DNA from 2 places in the Mesorhizobium sp. URHB0026 genome. Region 1 is predicted to be linked to the other one. Evidence: riboswitches for the same ligand, from Rfam matches in the RefSeq annotation. Region 1 holds a riboswitch; the other holds the start of a gene.

Region 1 (7,706 bases):
TGTTCGGCAATGCCGACGTCGAAAATCCTTGACGGAAACACCTCGCCGAACAGGTCGAGGCCGGTGCCGCTCGGCATGGCGGCGGTGACGGCGACGATGCGGTCGTCCTCGCGGCCCTCCTGGATCAGGCTTTCGGCAAACACCTTGGTGTAGGCCGGTGCATTGGCCGGCGCCTTGGCCTGTGCGCCGGTGATGACGTCGAATTTGTTGACGCCATGATACTTGTCGGCGGCCGCTTCCGCCGGCGCGTAGCCCTTGCCCTTCTGGGTGACGACATGGATCAGCACCGGACCCTTGCCGTTGTCACGGACATTTTTCAGGACCGGGATGAGATGCTCCAGATTGTGACCGTCAATCGGGCCGATGTGATAGAAGCCGAGTTCCTCGAACAAGGTGCCGCCGGTGACGTAACCGCGCGCATGCTCGACCGCGCGGGTGATGGCTCGATTGGCCCGCTTGCCGAGATAGGAGGTCAGCTTCTTGCCGAAGTCGCGCAGGCCGACATAGGCCTTGCCGGAAGCCAGGCGCGCCAGATAGGCGCTCATGGCGCCGGTTGGCGGGGCGATCGACATATCATTGTCGTTGAGGATGACGATGAGGCGCGCATCGAGCGCGCCGGCATTGTTCATCGCCTCATAAGCCATGCCAGCCGACATAGCGCCGTCGCCGATGACGGAAATGACATTGTTGCGGCCGCCTGAGAGGTCGCGGGCGGCGGCCATACCGAGGCCGGCCGATATCGATGTCGAGGAATGGGCGGCGCCGAACGGGTCATATTCGCTCTCGGCTCGGCGGGTGAAGCCCGACAAACCGCCTTCCTGGCGCAAGGTGCGGATGCGGTCGCGACGGCCGGTCAGGATCTTGTGCGGATAGGCCTGGTGGCCGACATCCCAGATCAGCCGGTCATCGGGTGTGTTGAAGACATAATGCAGTGCCACCGTCAGTTCGACCACGCCAAGGCCGGCACCGAGATGGCCGCCGGTGCGGGAAACGGCATCGACCAGTTCGGCGCGAAGCTCAAATGCCAGTTGTGGCAAGTCGCTCTCGGCCAGCCTGCGCAGATCGGCCGGGACGCGAACCCTATCGAGAAGCGGCGTATGCGGCGTTGCGTTCACGTTGGGCCCAGACTTTCTGTTCATCTGCGGGATAGGCCGCCGGCAGGCGAAAGTAAATGCGTGTCGCTGACGCGGACGCTCAACCCTTCGATCCGCTCAACCTTCCGGCAGCGGGATGAATTCTTTCTCATCACCAGGAACGATATCGAAGCGGCCGGTCTTCCATTCCTGCTTGGCCTGCTCGATGCGCTCCTTGGACGAGGAAACGAAATTCCACCAGATGTAGCGCTTTGAGCCAAGCGAGGCGCCGCCGAACAGCATGAAATGCGCCCCGGTCGATGACGATATGACGATCTCGTCGCCGGGCCGGAACACCAGCAGCCGTTCCGCCGGAAAGACATCACTCGAAATCGAGACCTCGCCCTCCAGCGTGTAGATGGCGCGCTCCTCGGCATCGGCCGGGATTTTGACGCTGGCGCCGGGCGCCACCCGCAAATCTGCATAGAGTGTTTCGGTATCGGCCCGCACCGGAGACCGCAAGCCCTGGAACTCACCGATGACGACGCGGCCGCTGACGCCTTCGGCGTCGATTTCGGGAAGCCGCAGCGCCGCGGTGTTCTCGAACACCGGTGCCACCTCTTCCTTGCCGTCCGGCAGAGCCAACCAGGTCTGCAGGCCGGAGATCGACATCGGCGCGCCGCGCAATTCCTGCGGCGTGCGCTCGGAGTGGACGATGCCGCGACCAGCCGTCATCAGGTTCACGTCGCCGGGCTCGATGACCATCTCGGTGCCCAGCGAATCGCGATGCCTGATCTTGCCGTCGAACAGATAGGTCACGGTCGACAGGCCGATATGCGGGTGCGGACGGACATCGAGCGCCTGGCCGGCGCGCATGATCGCGGGACCCATTCGATCGAAGAAGATGAACGGCCCGACCAGGCGCCTCTTAGCGGTCGGCAAGGCGCGACGCACTTCGAAACCGCCAATGTCCTTGGCGTTGGGGATGACCATCAGCTCGATCTGGTCGCTGGCGAAGGCATCGCCGGCCTCAGGGTCTTTGCCGGGGAAGAAGCTCATGAACTCTCCTCGTCAGCGGTCAGCGGGCGCGTGGGCATATCAGGCGAACCGGATCGCCGCTTTTGCTTTTAATTTGGCCGCCACCTCTTCGCGATTGCGCGGATGCTGGTGGGTTTCGAGGGAATCGAGCAATTCGCGTGCGGATGCGGCGATGGCTTCGACCGCATGATCGAACGCATGCTGGTTCTTGGCAGAAGGCCGCGTCGTGCCGCTCAGCTTGCGGACAAACTGCAGTGCCGCGTCACGGACTTCGTCGTTAGTTGCCGGCGGATCAAAATTGAACAGGGTCTTGATGTTTCTGCACATCGCTTCCGTATCTCCTCTTGTCCGTTTCAATCGGGACGAACTGTATCCTCAATGATGATCGTGTCCAAAAATCGGTAAGGCTGCTCCGGACTCAGTCCGCGTCGAGCGGCTCGGTTCCAACCGGCTTGCCGTCGCGCGACAGCCTGATCTTCTCGACCTTGTCCTCGGCGGCCTTCAGCAGCCGGTCGCAATGGACCTTCAGCGCCTCGCCCCGCTCGTAAATCCGGATAGACTGGTCGAGCGGCACGTCGCCCCGCTCCAGATCATCGACGATCTTCTCCAGTGCGTCGAGTGCCTGTTCAAAGCTCATCGCCTTGACGTCTTCGTTGATCTCACCGGTCATCATTCATCCTTTCATCAGTCGCCCGACATGGGCGGCGACCGAAAATGCCAATCCCTGCAGATCGTAGCCGCCCTCGAGCAGGCTGACGAGCCGGTTGCCGCCGTGGATTGCGGCGCGCTGCATCAGCTGGCCGGTCGCCCAGTCGAAATCGTCCTCGGTCAGATTGATTTCCGCCAGCGGGTCGCGATGGTGCGCGTCGAAGCCGGCCGAAATGACAATCAGATCCGGCGCGAAATTGTCGAGTGCCGGCAGCACGCGCGACAGGAACGCATCACGAAACACCTCGCTGCCGGTCCGAGGCGCCAGCGGCGCATTGACGATGTTGCCGGCGCCGGTCTCGCTCTTCGCGCCCGTGCCGGGATAAAGCGGCATCTGGTGCGTCGAGCAATAAAGCACCGAGGGATCGTCCCAAAAAATATCCTGCGTGCCATTGCCGTGATGCACGTCCCAGTCGACGACGGCGACGCGCTCGGCGCCGTGCTTCTTCTGCGCGTAGCGGGCCGCGATTGCCGCCGTGTTGAAGAAGCAGAAGCCCATGGCAGTGGTCTTTTCGGCATGGTGGCCGGGCGGACGGGCGGCGACAAAGACGTTGTCGGCGCGGCCCGCAAAGACGTCGTCGACGGCGGCATTGGCGGCACCGATCGCCGTAATCACCGCCTGCCAGCTTTTCGGGCTGGCGGTGGTGTCTGCGTCGATGCGGGCAATGCCTTCGTCGGGGATGGCGGCGCGGACACGCGCGACGAAATCGGCGGGATGCGCGTAGAGGATGGTCGCTTCGTCGCCCTGCGGTGCCTCGACGCGGTCAAGCGCGGCAAAAGCTTCGTCGTCGAGCACGCGCTCGATGGCGCGCAGGCGGTCGGGCCGCTCGGGGTGACCGGGCGGGGTGATGTGTTCGAGAAAGATCGGGTGCGTGTAAAGACGGGTGGCCATGCCCCCTATCTAGTGCCCCGGCGCCGTGATGGCCATGCGTTGCGGCTTGATCGCTGGGGAAAATCGAACCTGCGTCCATTCATGTCGCTGCGGGCATTGGCGTCGTCGGCCCTTCGGAGTAAGACTGCCGCTACTGCCTGGTGCCTGCCGGTCTGTTTGTTTTAGCCGCATTCCGCGACGCCAAGTGTTTCCACTTGGCTACAAATGCCCTGGCAGGAGAATCGGGAACACGGTTGAACTCCGTGGCGTGCCCAACGCTGTGAGGGGGACCGCGCCGGTAGATGCCACTGTCGATGACGGGAAGGCACCGGACGCGGGTTGATCCCGAGCCAGAAGACCGGCCTGGCAGGCATCGTCATCCGCATGGTCAGGCGGATGGCATCGATTGCAATCGCAAGGGGACAAGCGATGCGGGAAGCCATGACCGCTCAAATGGGCGATGGATTTGACCAGAGTGCGCGCGACGCGGTTTACCGTGCCATGTTTACGCGGCGCGACGTCCGCAGCCATTTTACATCGGAGGCGATCGACGACGAGGTGCTGGCGCGGCTGCTGCTTGCCGCCCACCACGCGCCATCGGTCGGCTTCATGCAACCCTGGAACTTCATCGTCATCCGCGATGCCGCGCGGCGGGCGGAGGTGCGCGACCTGTTCCTGGCCGCGCGAGAACGGGAACTGCCTGAAATCGAGGCAGAACGGCAGGCGCTCTACCGCAAGCTCAAGCTCGAAGGCATTTGCGAAAGCGCGCTAAACATCTGCATCACCTGCGACCGCGAGCGCTCGAAAGGCTCGCCGTTGGGGCGGTGGCACAATCCGGAGATGGATCTCTACAGCACGGTCTGCGCGGTGCAGAATTTCTGGCTGGCCGCGCGTGCCGAGGGCGTTGGGGTCGGCTGGGTCAGCATCATCGAGGCGCAAGCGCTGAAAAGCCTGCTGGCGATTCCCGATCACGTGACGCCGATCGCCTATCTCTGCGTCGGCCGCGTTTCCGAGTTCGCACCGAAGCCGGACCTCGAAACGCATGGCTGGGGCCGGCGGCTGCCGCTGCCCGAGCTGATCATGAGCGAGACTTTTCGCGGGCAAGGCGAAGCGCCGCTCAAATCAGCAGTGGCGCGCCTCGGCACCGTCGCCGGTGCGCCCGCGAGCCCGGCCGATCAGCTCGTCGCGCCGGCCGTGCCCCAGCGCGAACCGCCGAAAGTGGAGAGCGCCTTGTCCTTGAGTTCCCTGAACTTCGACGAAGCTTCGGCCAGCCTGGCGTCCCAGGCGGCATCGGGGACCTGACCCTCGATGGTCTTGAAATAGACCTGCATCAGGCAGGCAATGGCGAAGGGCTCGATGAAGGCCGCCTTGAAAGCCCAGGCAAAGACGATTGCCAGCACGAAAGCCCAGCCGGCGAGCTGCCCGGGCATGATGTAAAGAATAGCGGCTGCCGGAGCGAGCATCAGCAGGAAAATCACGAACGACACGGCCCACATGATGACCGCCAGCCAGACGGCGTTCTTGACCATGGTCTTACCGTTCTGGGCGTAGAGCACGACGCCTTGGCGCGCGGTTTCGAACGGCGAGGACGAATTGATGCGGATGTTGTAGCCAAGAATGATCTCGTCGACATAGGTCAGCGACAGGCGAATCACAGTGTTGAGGAACGGAAACCAGTCCGCTCAGGCCAGGAATAGGCAGGAAGGCCGCGATGCCGCCGAGCAGGCCGGTGATGGCGCGGATGGCGCCCTTGACCAATTGGTCGACAACGAAAAGGATGTTGGCCTCGGCAAAACGCTCGGTCACGATCTCTTTTGCGTAGGCGATCTGGTTCTGGCCGTCGGGAACATCATGGCCGTCGATCAGATGCACCATGACGGCTATATGGCCCGCTTTGACGACGTAGAGGATGTATTCGCGGATCCAGTAGACGGCGATCGAGACGATGCCGAAACCGACCACGCCGCCCCACATCGCAAAAGACAATGGTCCGTCGGGATCGGTGGAAATATGGCCGACGCCATAGCCGACGGATGCGCCGGTGCCGGTTGCCATGATGTAGGCCAGCGTGATGCCGAAATAGACGATCATGCGAAAGACAATGAAAGGCCAGGTCCGCATCATGATGGACACCGACCTGCCGATATCGAAATCCCACATGCCCGAATCTCCCCTCAGAGATGGCTGCCGAGGATGCGCTCAAACCGGCTATTGTCAATTGCAGGTGGTGGCGGGACTGCCATGGAGGTTCATCTTGAAAGCGCTTCCGGTTTTTTCAGCAGGCCTTCGAGCAATTGCTTGAACGCGGCCACCACCATTTTCGAGGTCCCTTCGGGATCTGGCGAATTGGCGATCCGCTGCGCAGCCTGGCTGCTCGCCCCATTGATCAGCCGCGCTGCCGACTCCGGATCGACGCCGGGGACGACCACCCCCTCCCCTTGCAGCGCGGTCAGATGATCGGTCATTGAACCGACGCAGGCGTTGGCATTCGACCACTGTGCCGGATCGCCCAGCACAGCCGGACCATCCCGGAACATGATGCGCTGGATTTCCGGCTCCAGCGCCATTTCGATATAGGTGGTGCATTCGTCGACGAAATGCTGCCAGCGGGTCGGCGCCCGCGACGCGACCTCATTCACCCGGGCCGCCATCTCCGCGTCGATTTCGGCCATAACCGCCTCAAGCAGCCCCTTCTTGTCGCCGAAGTGATGATAGAGGGCGCCGCGCGTCAGCCCGGCCGACGCGGTGAAATCATCCATCGACGCTTCGGCATAGCCGATGGTGCCGAAAGCCTGGCGCGCCGCGGCAATCAGCTTGGCGCGTGTCTCGGCAATCATCTCCTTGCGCGGTCGATGCATGCTTCTGGCCTTATCTACATACGCGTCGTATGCCAATTGACATACGCGGCGTATGCTCTATTTAACACTTATACGTCTCGTATGTAATTGTGGAATCGCCCCTTGTCGAGGAACAGAGCCATGCAAAACCCCTATTCGGAAATCTTTCGCGCTCCCGCAGCCAGGGGCTTTGCCGCCGCCGGCTTCATGGCGCGCCTGCCGATCGCCATGGCGCCAATCGGCATCGTGGCGATGCTGTCGCAGACGCGTGGCGAATACTGGCTGGCGGGCGCGGTTTCGGCGACTTTCGCCTTGGCCAATGCCTTCCTGGCGCCGCAAATATCGAGGTTGGTCGACCGCCTCGGCCAGACACGGGTTGTCGTACCCACCACCATTATCTCCGTGCTCGCTTTCGCGGCCCTGATCGCATCGGCCAATCAGGACTGGCCGGTATGGACGCTGTTCGCGTCGGCGCTGCTGGCCGCGGCAATGCCAAGCATGCCGGCCATGGTGCGGGCGCGCTGGACCGAGATTTTCCGGGGCCGGCCCGAGATGAACACCGCCTTCGCCTTCGAGTCGGCGGCGGACGAACTGGTCTATATCGCCGGCGCATCGCTGTCGGTGGGCCTCAGCGCCGCGCTGTTCCCGGAAGCGGGCGTGCTCGTCAGCACGCTGTTCCTCGCCTTGGGCTCGACAGCTTTCATCCTGCAGCGTTCGACCGAGCCGCAAGTGCGGCCGGTGGACCATGGCTCCAGCGGCTCGGCAATCCGTCTGGGGCCGGTTCAAATCATCACCTTCGCCATGATCTTCATCGGCGCGACCTTCGCGACGACGGAGGTGAGCACGGTGGCGATCACCAAGGAACTCGGCCAGCCGGGCACTGCCAGTCTCGTCATCGGCGTCTATGCGCTGGGCTCCTTCGTGCTCGGCATCATCATCGGCGCGCTCAACCTGAAAGCACCGCTGCAGCGCCAGCTCGCCATGGCGGTTGCCTTGGTAGGGCTCGGCACACTGCTGCCGCTTACCGCCAGCACCGTGCCAGCGCTCGCGCTGACTGTCTTCATCAGCGGCGTGGCGATCTCGCCGACCTTCATCACCGCCTTCGGCCTGATCGAACGGCATGTTCCTGAAACGATGCTGACCGAAGGCATCACCTGGGTGACGACAGGCATCGGCATC
Region 2 (7,706 bases), 1.7 Mb from region 1:
CGCGAAATCGCTGGCCTCGACCACGTCGTGCCCGGCAATCGCCGCCGCCCGGGCGTGTTCGGCATAGGTCGGCCCAAGCACCATTGCCTTGCCGGGCCTCACCAGCGAGGCGACGCGCGGCAACAGGATCTGCGTACCAGGGGCCGCCACCACGCTTGCTGGGGAAGGCGCGCCATAGATGTTGGCCGCAATCTCTATCAATTCGCGCCCACGCGCGGCCTCTGGCAATCGCCACAGCGAGGTGGCGGGCAGGTCGAAAAGCGGGTAGGAGTGCGGATTGATACCGGTCGAGAGGTCGACGAAAGGCAGCACGGCATTGGGGAAAAGCGCCCTTGCCCGGCCAAGACTTCCACCATGGTCCACCGCTCCTTCAAGAAGCTTCATGTCAGTCCTGATCGCTTTCCTGTCATTAATTGTCGAATTCGCCCTTGGTTATCCCGACTGGCTGTTTCGCGCCATCGGCCATCCGGTGACATGGTTCGGCAGGCTGATATCCTTTCTCGACTTGCGGCTCAACCGCGCCACTGATCCCGACGCGCTGCGTCGTCAACGTGGTGTCCAGGCGCTTCTGTTCATCGTGCTGGTGCCGGCGATAGCAGGCCTTTGCGTGCAGCTTGTTCTGCTCTGGTTTGTCCCCCTGGGGTGGATCATTGCCGTCTTTCTGGCGACATCGCTCCTGTCGCAGAAAAGCCTTTACGAACATGTCGAAGCCGTCGCCGACGCGCTCGACAGCGGAGGCCTCGACATGGGCCGGGCCGCCGTTTCGCGGATCGTCGGCCGTGATCCCGAGACGCTCGACCGCGCCGGCGTCTGCCGCGCGGCGATCGAGAGCCTAGCGGAAAATTTTTCCGACGGCATCGTCGCCCCCGCCTTCTGGACCGGGGTCGGAGGGCTCGCCGGCGGCGCTGCCTACAAGGCGGCCAACACCGCCGATTCGATGATCGGCCACCGGACTCCGCGCCATGAGGCCTTCGGCTGGGCGGCGGCGCGCTTCGACGACTGGATCAACCTGCCGGCATCGCGGCTGACGGCGCTGCTGATCGTGCTCGCTTCCCTCCTGGTCGAGGGCGCCGACCCCCGCGGTGCCTGGCAGACGGTGCGGCGTGACGCGAAAAAACACCGCTCGCCCAATGCTGGCTGGCCGGAAGCGGGCATGGCCGGTGCGCTTGGGCTGGCGCTCGCCGGACCACGCAGCTATGGCGGTATCATGGTCGACGACATCTTCATGGGCGAAGGCGGCCGCCGCGATGTCGACAGCGGCGACATCAGGCGGGCGCTCAAGCTTTACCGGGTCGCGGACTACCTGCTGATCGGCTTGTTCGGCCTAGTCGCGCTGATCGCTGTTCTGGTTTTTTAGAACTCGATGCCTTGCTGCGCCTTCACGCCCGCCGAGAAATGATGCTTGGTCACGCCCATCTCGGTGACCAGATCGGCAGCCTCTACCAGCCCCGGCTTGGCGTTGCGGCCGGTGACGACGACATGCAGACCCTCGCGCCGGCCCTTGAGCGCCGCAACTACCTTGTCGAGAGCGAGATAATCGTAGCGTAACGCGATGTTGAGCTCGTCGAGCACGACAAGGCTGATCGAGGGATCGTCGATCAATTCCAGGGCCTTGGCCCAGGCGGCCTCGGCGGCCGCGATGTCGCGCTTCAGGTCCTGGGTCTCCCAGGTGAAACCCTCGCCCATTGCATGCCAGACGACGCGGTCGCCAAAGGCGGCAAAGGCGTCCTTCTCGCCGGTGTGCCATTTGCCCTTGATGAACTGAACGACGCCGACGCGCTTGCCGTAGCCGAGCATGCGCAGCGCGAGACCGAAGGCGGCCGTGGTCTTGCCCTTGCCGGGACCGGTGTTGACGATCAGCAATCCCTTCTCGATCGTCTTGCCCGCAACCTCGGCGTCCTGCACCGCCTTGCGCTTGGCCATCTTGGCGCGATGGCGTTCTTCATCCTTGTCGTCGGTCATTTCACTTCACCTTGAGCGGGAGCCCCGCCACCATGAGCAGCACCGTGTCGGCCACTGCCGCGACCCGCTGGTTAAGTCGGCCGGCGTCATCGCGAAACCGGCGCGCCAACGCGTTGTCGGGCACGATGCCCTGCCCGACCTCGTTCGTCACCACGAACCACGGTCCGCGCGGCCGAGACAGCACGTCCGCCAGCCGTCGGCACGCGGCATCGACGTCGTGATCGGCCAGCATGTGATTGGTCAGCCACAGCGTCAGACAGTCGACAAGCACCGGCTGACCGTCCGGCGACGCCTCCAGCGCTTCGGCGAGGTCGAGTGGCGCATCGATGGTCGACCAGCCCTCACCGCGCCGCCAGCGGTGCAGCGCGATGCGCTCGCGCATCTCGTTGTCATAAGCTTGCGCCGTGGCGATATAGGCCCATGGCGAGGCCAATGCCGTCACCAGGGTTTCGGCGTGCGCGCTCTTGCCGGAGCGCGCACCACCGATGATGAAGGTCAGCCTGCCGCGATCAGGCAAAACTGTCGCGCATGCTGGTCGCCGTGGCGGTGAAGCGCCGGCGCACCACGCCCACGATCGCGCCCAGCACCAGCCAGAAGACCAGATTGGTCACCGTCACCGCCACCACGAACTGATGGTGCAGGCCTTCCGGGATCGGCGTCTCGAAACTGTCGGGCTGCGGCGCGCCGACGACATGCGGCGCGACGATCAGCAAGACGGCGAGGATGGTCAATGGCAACGATCTGCGAAACACGATCAGGCCTAGGCCGATCGCGGTCGCGGCCGCCGTTGCCGTCCACCAGATCTGGCGCGGCAGAAGATCGGCCGCCGGCATTGCCGGCAGTTCCGGCTGCAGTCCGAGGCCCGGTGCCAGTGTGAACACGGCAAAGCCGGCCAAGCCCCAGAACACGCCCTGGCGCCAGTTGCCGACGCCACCGAAGAACTCGGAAACCGCGACCAGGACCAGCGCGAAGCCGATGCCGGTGACGATATTGGCAACCACGCTAAAGGCGAAACGCTCGAAACCGTCGGCCGGCGCCCAGCCTTCGTCTTCCTCCGCCGGTGCCATGGCATCGGTGCCCGCGGGCGCGGCAGAGCTCGTGGCATTCCCAGCGGGCGCCACCGTGCTCATCGCGTCATTGGTCGCCGCTGGTGCGGCCGCGTGATCATGGTGGTGGCCGCCGCCGGCCTTTTCGTAGACTTCGGCCTTGAGGATCAGCGGCACGGTGGCATAGGCCTGCATGCAGGCGAGAACGACACCGGCCACAAGCCCCGCGATCGCCGCGACGAACACGACGTTGCGAAACAGATTCATGATGTCGGATCCTCGTTAGTGGCAGGGAAACGCCATCGAGTGGCGATAGTCGTGGGCAGCATTGTGGACCGCATCTATATGCGAGAAGCCGACAAAGCCGACGACGAAGATGCCGAGCAGCGCCGCGAGCGCGAGCTGCATGAAACGGGACTGCGAGGAGACGGAGGCGCCGAGGGAGACGGAAGCGGTAGTCATGTCTTGTCCTTTCGCCCTCCACCCGAGGGCATCGAAGTCAGTTTCCTGTCGCCGGCAGGTCTCCTGGCTCGCGGATAAGCGCCCTTCCCCACCTTCCCGAAGAAAAATCTTCAGTGGCATATGGAGAGGACTACCGCACACAGTTGCGGGGGCAGCCACGGCATTGGGCAGGAATTCCTCCCCGCACCGCATTCCCTCTTGGCTCCAAAAAGGAACCGACGACATCGGCGACTATAAGGAAATTCGCCGCGCCCGGCAAACCAAATTCCGACAGCCGCCAGCGCAGGAGCGTCGTATCGGCGAAGCTGCCTCACCCCGTCCCGATTGACAAACTTCATGGCCGGGTGTCGGCTGGCACCCTCACGGGAAGCCAGCCATGCAGCCCAATGCCAGCGAGCGCGAGCCCTATAACGGCCTGACTCGAACCGAGCCGACGCTGCCCTCATCGGCCTATTGGGACCAGGACAACTATAAGCGCGATCTCGACGCCATCTGGTACAGGGACTGGCTGCTCGTCTGCCGCGAGGCCGATCTTGCCCAGCCTTTGGCGTTCCGCACCTTCCGCGTTGGTACGCAGGAAATCCTCGTGCTGCGCGACGACACCGGCGAGTTGCGTGCCTTCCACAACACGTGCCGGCATCGCGGCTCGCAGCTTTGCCAGGAAAGCGAGGGCCGGCTGAAGGCGCGGCTGATCACCTGCCCGTATCATGCCTGGTCCTATTCGCTGCGTGGCGATCTGGTGCGCGTGCCGTCGAAATCGCTGCCTGACGGTTTCGACAAGGCCGATCATCCGCTTTATCGCGTCGCGCTCTCGGGTGTGGCGGGGCTTCGTCTTCGTCAATCTTGCGGAAGATGCCGCCGGCTCGGCGCAATCCTCCTTCGACCCAGCCTCCGGCGATCTCGGCAACTGGCCGCTGGAAACGCTGGTATCGGGCCATGTGCTGCACAAGGTGATGAACTGTAACTGGAAGATTTTTTGGGAAAACTTCAACGAGTGCCTGCACTGCCCGGGCGTCCACAAGGACCTGTCGCGGCTGGTGCCGATCTATGGCCGCGGCCTGATGAGCCGGCATGACGATCCCGAATGGCTCCGCCACGCCGACAATGACGCGCCGGAATTTTCAGGCGGCCTGCGCGCCGGGGCTGAGACATGGTCGCGTGATGGGCAGACGCACGGGCCGGTCTTCCCGAGCTTGACGCCGGCGGAGCGCAGCGCCGGTCAGACCTATGCCACCAGCCTGCCGTCGATGTTCATCGTCGGCCATGTCGACTATGTCAGGACTGTGCGGCTTACGCCGCTCGGTCCCGAACAGACCGAATTGACCGCAGAATGGCTGTTCGCGCCCGAGGCGCTCGCCGAGACCGACATCGACAACATCGTTGCCTTCGGCACACAGGTGCTGGAGGAGGACGCGGCGATCTGCGAGGTCAACCAGAAGGGGCTGCGCTCGATGCGTCATACAGCTGGCGTGCTGATGCCCGAGGAGTACGACCTGCACCGTTTCCACGATTGGGTGCGCGAGCGCCATGCCGCGGTGACATGAGGTCTGTCGACATTCAGGTCAGGCCAAGCCGAGAAGGGCGGAGGTCGAGAATCGGAACGGAACGTACTTTCGGGGACGTGATTACCGGAAGCGCGGAAACCTGCCGTTCGCAGGCCGGCATCACCTGAATATCGACATACCTACAGCGACTTCGGCAGATATCGCCAGGTCACGAAGCCGCAAAACGCGGCCAGTAGTGCGAGCGTGACGAACACCGATCCCAGACCGAAAAAGGCCAGCACCACCGAATAGACCAGCGGCGGCGTCAGTTCGGAGAAATCGAGATAGGTGCGGTAGACCGCGGCCATCTGCGCGCGCTCATAAGAGCGCACCGAGCGCATGAAGGCGGTCGAACCCAGCGCGTCGAGCGCGATCGTGAAGAAGGCGCCGCACAGCAGGAAGGCGCCGGTGAGCAGCGGCACGGTTACGCCCACGGCACCGGCCGCCAGCAACGTCGCCGACATGGCGAAATAGGCAAATGTTATGGTCCTGCGGCCGCCGAAGCGCTTTCCCGCCTTGCCCCAGAAGATCGCCATGAACAGCAGCGCGTTGCCGGCCGAGACCAGCAGGCCGCCAGCCAATTCGCCCTCGCCGGTGATGACCATGAAGAGCGGTCCATAGACGAAGAAGGTCGTCCAGAAGCAGGAGCGGCCGAAGGCGATCAGCCAGGCCAGCCTGAGCCTCGGCTGCGCGACGAAGCGGCCGATATTGGCGAGCGGATTGGCCGGTCGTGTCTTGCCCGGGCGGATCGACTGGTTGTCGCTCAGCCGATAGGTCCAGAACAGCGCCAGCAAGGCCATGGCGAACACCGCCACCGCGCCATGCGCGGCATAAATGCCGAAGCGCGTATAGAGAAAAATGCCGAGCGTCGGTCCGCCCGTCCAGGCAACCATCGACCAGGCCATGCGCAGCGATTCGGCCTGCATGAAATCGGTCTTGCGGATGTGATCCATGATGTAGAGGTTGAGCGTGATCGACAGCGCGCTGGCGCCCATCACCCGGCACAGCATCCCGGCCAGTTGCCCGGCGAGCGTATGGGTGACGAAGAACAGCGAGCCGATGGCGAGCAGGCAGGCGCCCGCCGTGTAGACCCAGCGCCGCGCGAAGCGGCGGATCAGCATAGGCATGAACAAGGTCACCGACAGGCCGAGCAGGGACACGGCGGTGTAGAGTATCGAGACGATCTGCTCGTTGTGGAGAATCTCGTAGGCCTGGATCGGTATGACGCTCGACACCATGGCGCGGGCGAAGGATTCGACCGCGTAAAGCGAAGCGAAGGTGCGCGCATCCGCGGCCTTGAGGGCCGGAAGCCAGATCGGATGGCGAACATGGGTGGACATTGCTTCCTCAAAGCAGAATCGCGGCGTCAAATCTGCCGTGGACATTTCAGGCCCATTAAGAGGAAACCGACGCACATCCGGTAAAAAGCGAAGCCGGTCAAAGGCTTTTCCGCGCTGGCCCAACCCGGCGCCAGGCGCGGATCCGGCCGCGCGGTGCAGGCCAAGGCGACCGGTCTTCTTCTATCCGGTGCAACCGTGATAGTCGTCCTGGAAGGGCTGAATCAGATCGCGAGACCATGAGCATCCACACGCCGACCGTACCCGTCCCGCAGCCATCGAAGCGCATCGTCGCCATCGATATCTTGCGCGGCATCGCGCTGATCGCGATGGCAAGCTATCACTTCACCTGGGACCTGGAATTCTTCGGCTACACCGATCCCGGCCTGACCGCCTTCGGCTGGTGGAAATTCTACGCCCGCTGCATCGCATCGACCTTCCTGTTCCTGGTCGGCGTCAGCCTCTATCTCGCCCATGGCCGACAGATCCGCTGGAACGGCTTCTGGAAGCGGTTCGCCATGGTCGCGGGCGCGGCGGTCGCCATTTCGGTCGTCACCCGCATCGCCACGCCCGACGGGTTCATCTTCTTCGGCATCCTGCACGAGATCGCGCTCGCCAGCCTGCTCGGCCTCGCCTTCCTGCGCCTGCCGGCGCTGCTGACGCTTGCCGTCGCCGCGCTCGTCATCGCGGCGCCAGTCTACCTGCGCTTCGAGGCCCTCGATCATCCCTGGCTCTGGTGGATCGGCCTGTCGGCGATCAATCCGCGCTCCAACGACTACGTTCCGCTGTTCCCCTGGTTCGGCGCCGTGCTTACGGGAATTGCAGTGGCGAAAATCGCTTCCACTTCCGGCATGAGGGCACGCCTGGCGAACCTGGCGCCCGAAGGCTGGTCCAACCCGCTGGTCTTCATCGGACGCCACAGCCTGGCTTTCTACCTGATCCACCAGCCGCTGCTGATCGGCTGCGTCTGGCTGTTCTCGCAAGTGATGCCGGCGCAGGTCGAAACCCCGCAGGTCAATTTCCTCAAAACCTGCCAGCGCTCGTGCGAGCAGATGCGCAACGCAACCTTCTGTTCGAGCTATTGCGGCTGCATGCTCGAAACGCTCGAAGGTGAAGCCGCTCTTGATCGGCTCTTCAACAACGACCAGACTGCGGACTTCAGGGCGCATCTGTCCGATCTTGCAGCAACGTGCACTGCCAAGACCGACGACAAGATGACGGAGGGAGGGACACAATGATCGGGCCAAAGCCTGGGACCGAACCGAAGCCTGGGACCGAGCCGAAGCCTGGGCTGATACCGTGGCCCCCGGTGATCTACGCCGCCGCCATCCTCATCAGTGTCGTGCTCGGCCTCT

What was found. A riboswitch is a leader RNA that binds a small molecule or an ion and turns the genes downstream of it on or off. The one in region 1 is predicted to bind cobalamin.
Region 2: linked by a shared signal. The riboswitch ahead of ACVWWD_RS24115 (CbtB domain-containing protein) and the one ahead of bluB (5,6-dimethylbenzimidazole synthase) in region 1 are both predicted to bind cobalamin.

The regions. Positions count from the first base shown of each region.
Region 1 is NZ_JBSSCN010000001.1:3,236,133-3,243,838, reverse strand. Features, by position in the region: gene dxs (1-deoxy-D-xylulose-5-phosphate synthase) at 1-1,139, opposite strand, end outside; gene ACVWWD_RS15890 (pirin family protein) at 1,212-2,132, opposite strand; gene ACVWWD_RS15885 (DUF2277 domain-containing protein) at 2,172-2,438, opposite strand; gene ACVWWD_RS15880 (exodeoxyribonuclease VII small subunit) at 2,530-2,781, opposite strand; gene ACVWWD_RS15875 (histone deacetylase family protein) at 2,785-3,711, opposite strand; cobalamin riboswitch at 3,890-4,071, shown strand; partial or broken gene bluB (5,6-dimethylbenzimidazole synthase) at 4,075-4,749, shown strand; partial or broken gene ACVWWD_RS15865 (hypothetical protein) at 4,866-5,850, opposite strand; gene ACVWWD_RS15860 (TetR/AcrR family transcriptional regulator) at 5,940-6,548, opposite strand; gene ACVWWD_RS15855 (MFS transporter) at 6,669-7,706, shown strand, end outside.
Region 2 is NZ_JBSSCN010000001.1:4,891,685-4,899,390, forward strand. Features, by position in the region: gene cobD (threonine-phosphate decarboxylase CobD) at 1-384, opposite strand, end outside; gene cbiB (adenosylcobinamide-phosphate synthase CbiB) at 383-1,357, shown strand; gene cobO (cob(I)yrinic acid a,c-diamide adenosyltransferase) at 1,354-1,962, opposite strand; gene cobU (bifunctional adenosylcobinamide kinase/adenosylcobinamide-phosphate guanylyltransferase) at 1,964-2,479, opposite strand; gene ACVWWD_RS24110 (CbtA family protein) at 2,472-3,275, opposite strand; gene ACVWWD_RS24115 (CbtB domain-containing protein) at 3,291-3,470, opposite strand; cobalamin riboswitch at 3,507-3,705, opposite strand; gene ACVWWD_RS24120 (aromatic ring-hydroxylating oxygenase subunit alpha) at 3,847-4,434, shown strand; gene ACVWWD_RS24125 (SRPBCC family protein) at 4,424-5,014, shown strand; gene ACVWWD_RS24130 (MFS transporter) at 5,155-6,354, opposite strand; gene ACVWWD_RS24135 (heparan-alpha-glucosaminide N-acetyltransferase) at 6,591-7,589, shown strand; gene ACVWWD_RS24140 (methyltransferase family protein) at 7,586-7,706, shown strand, end outside.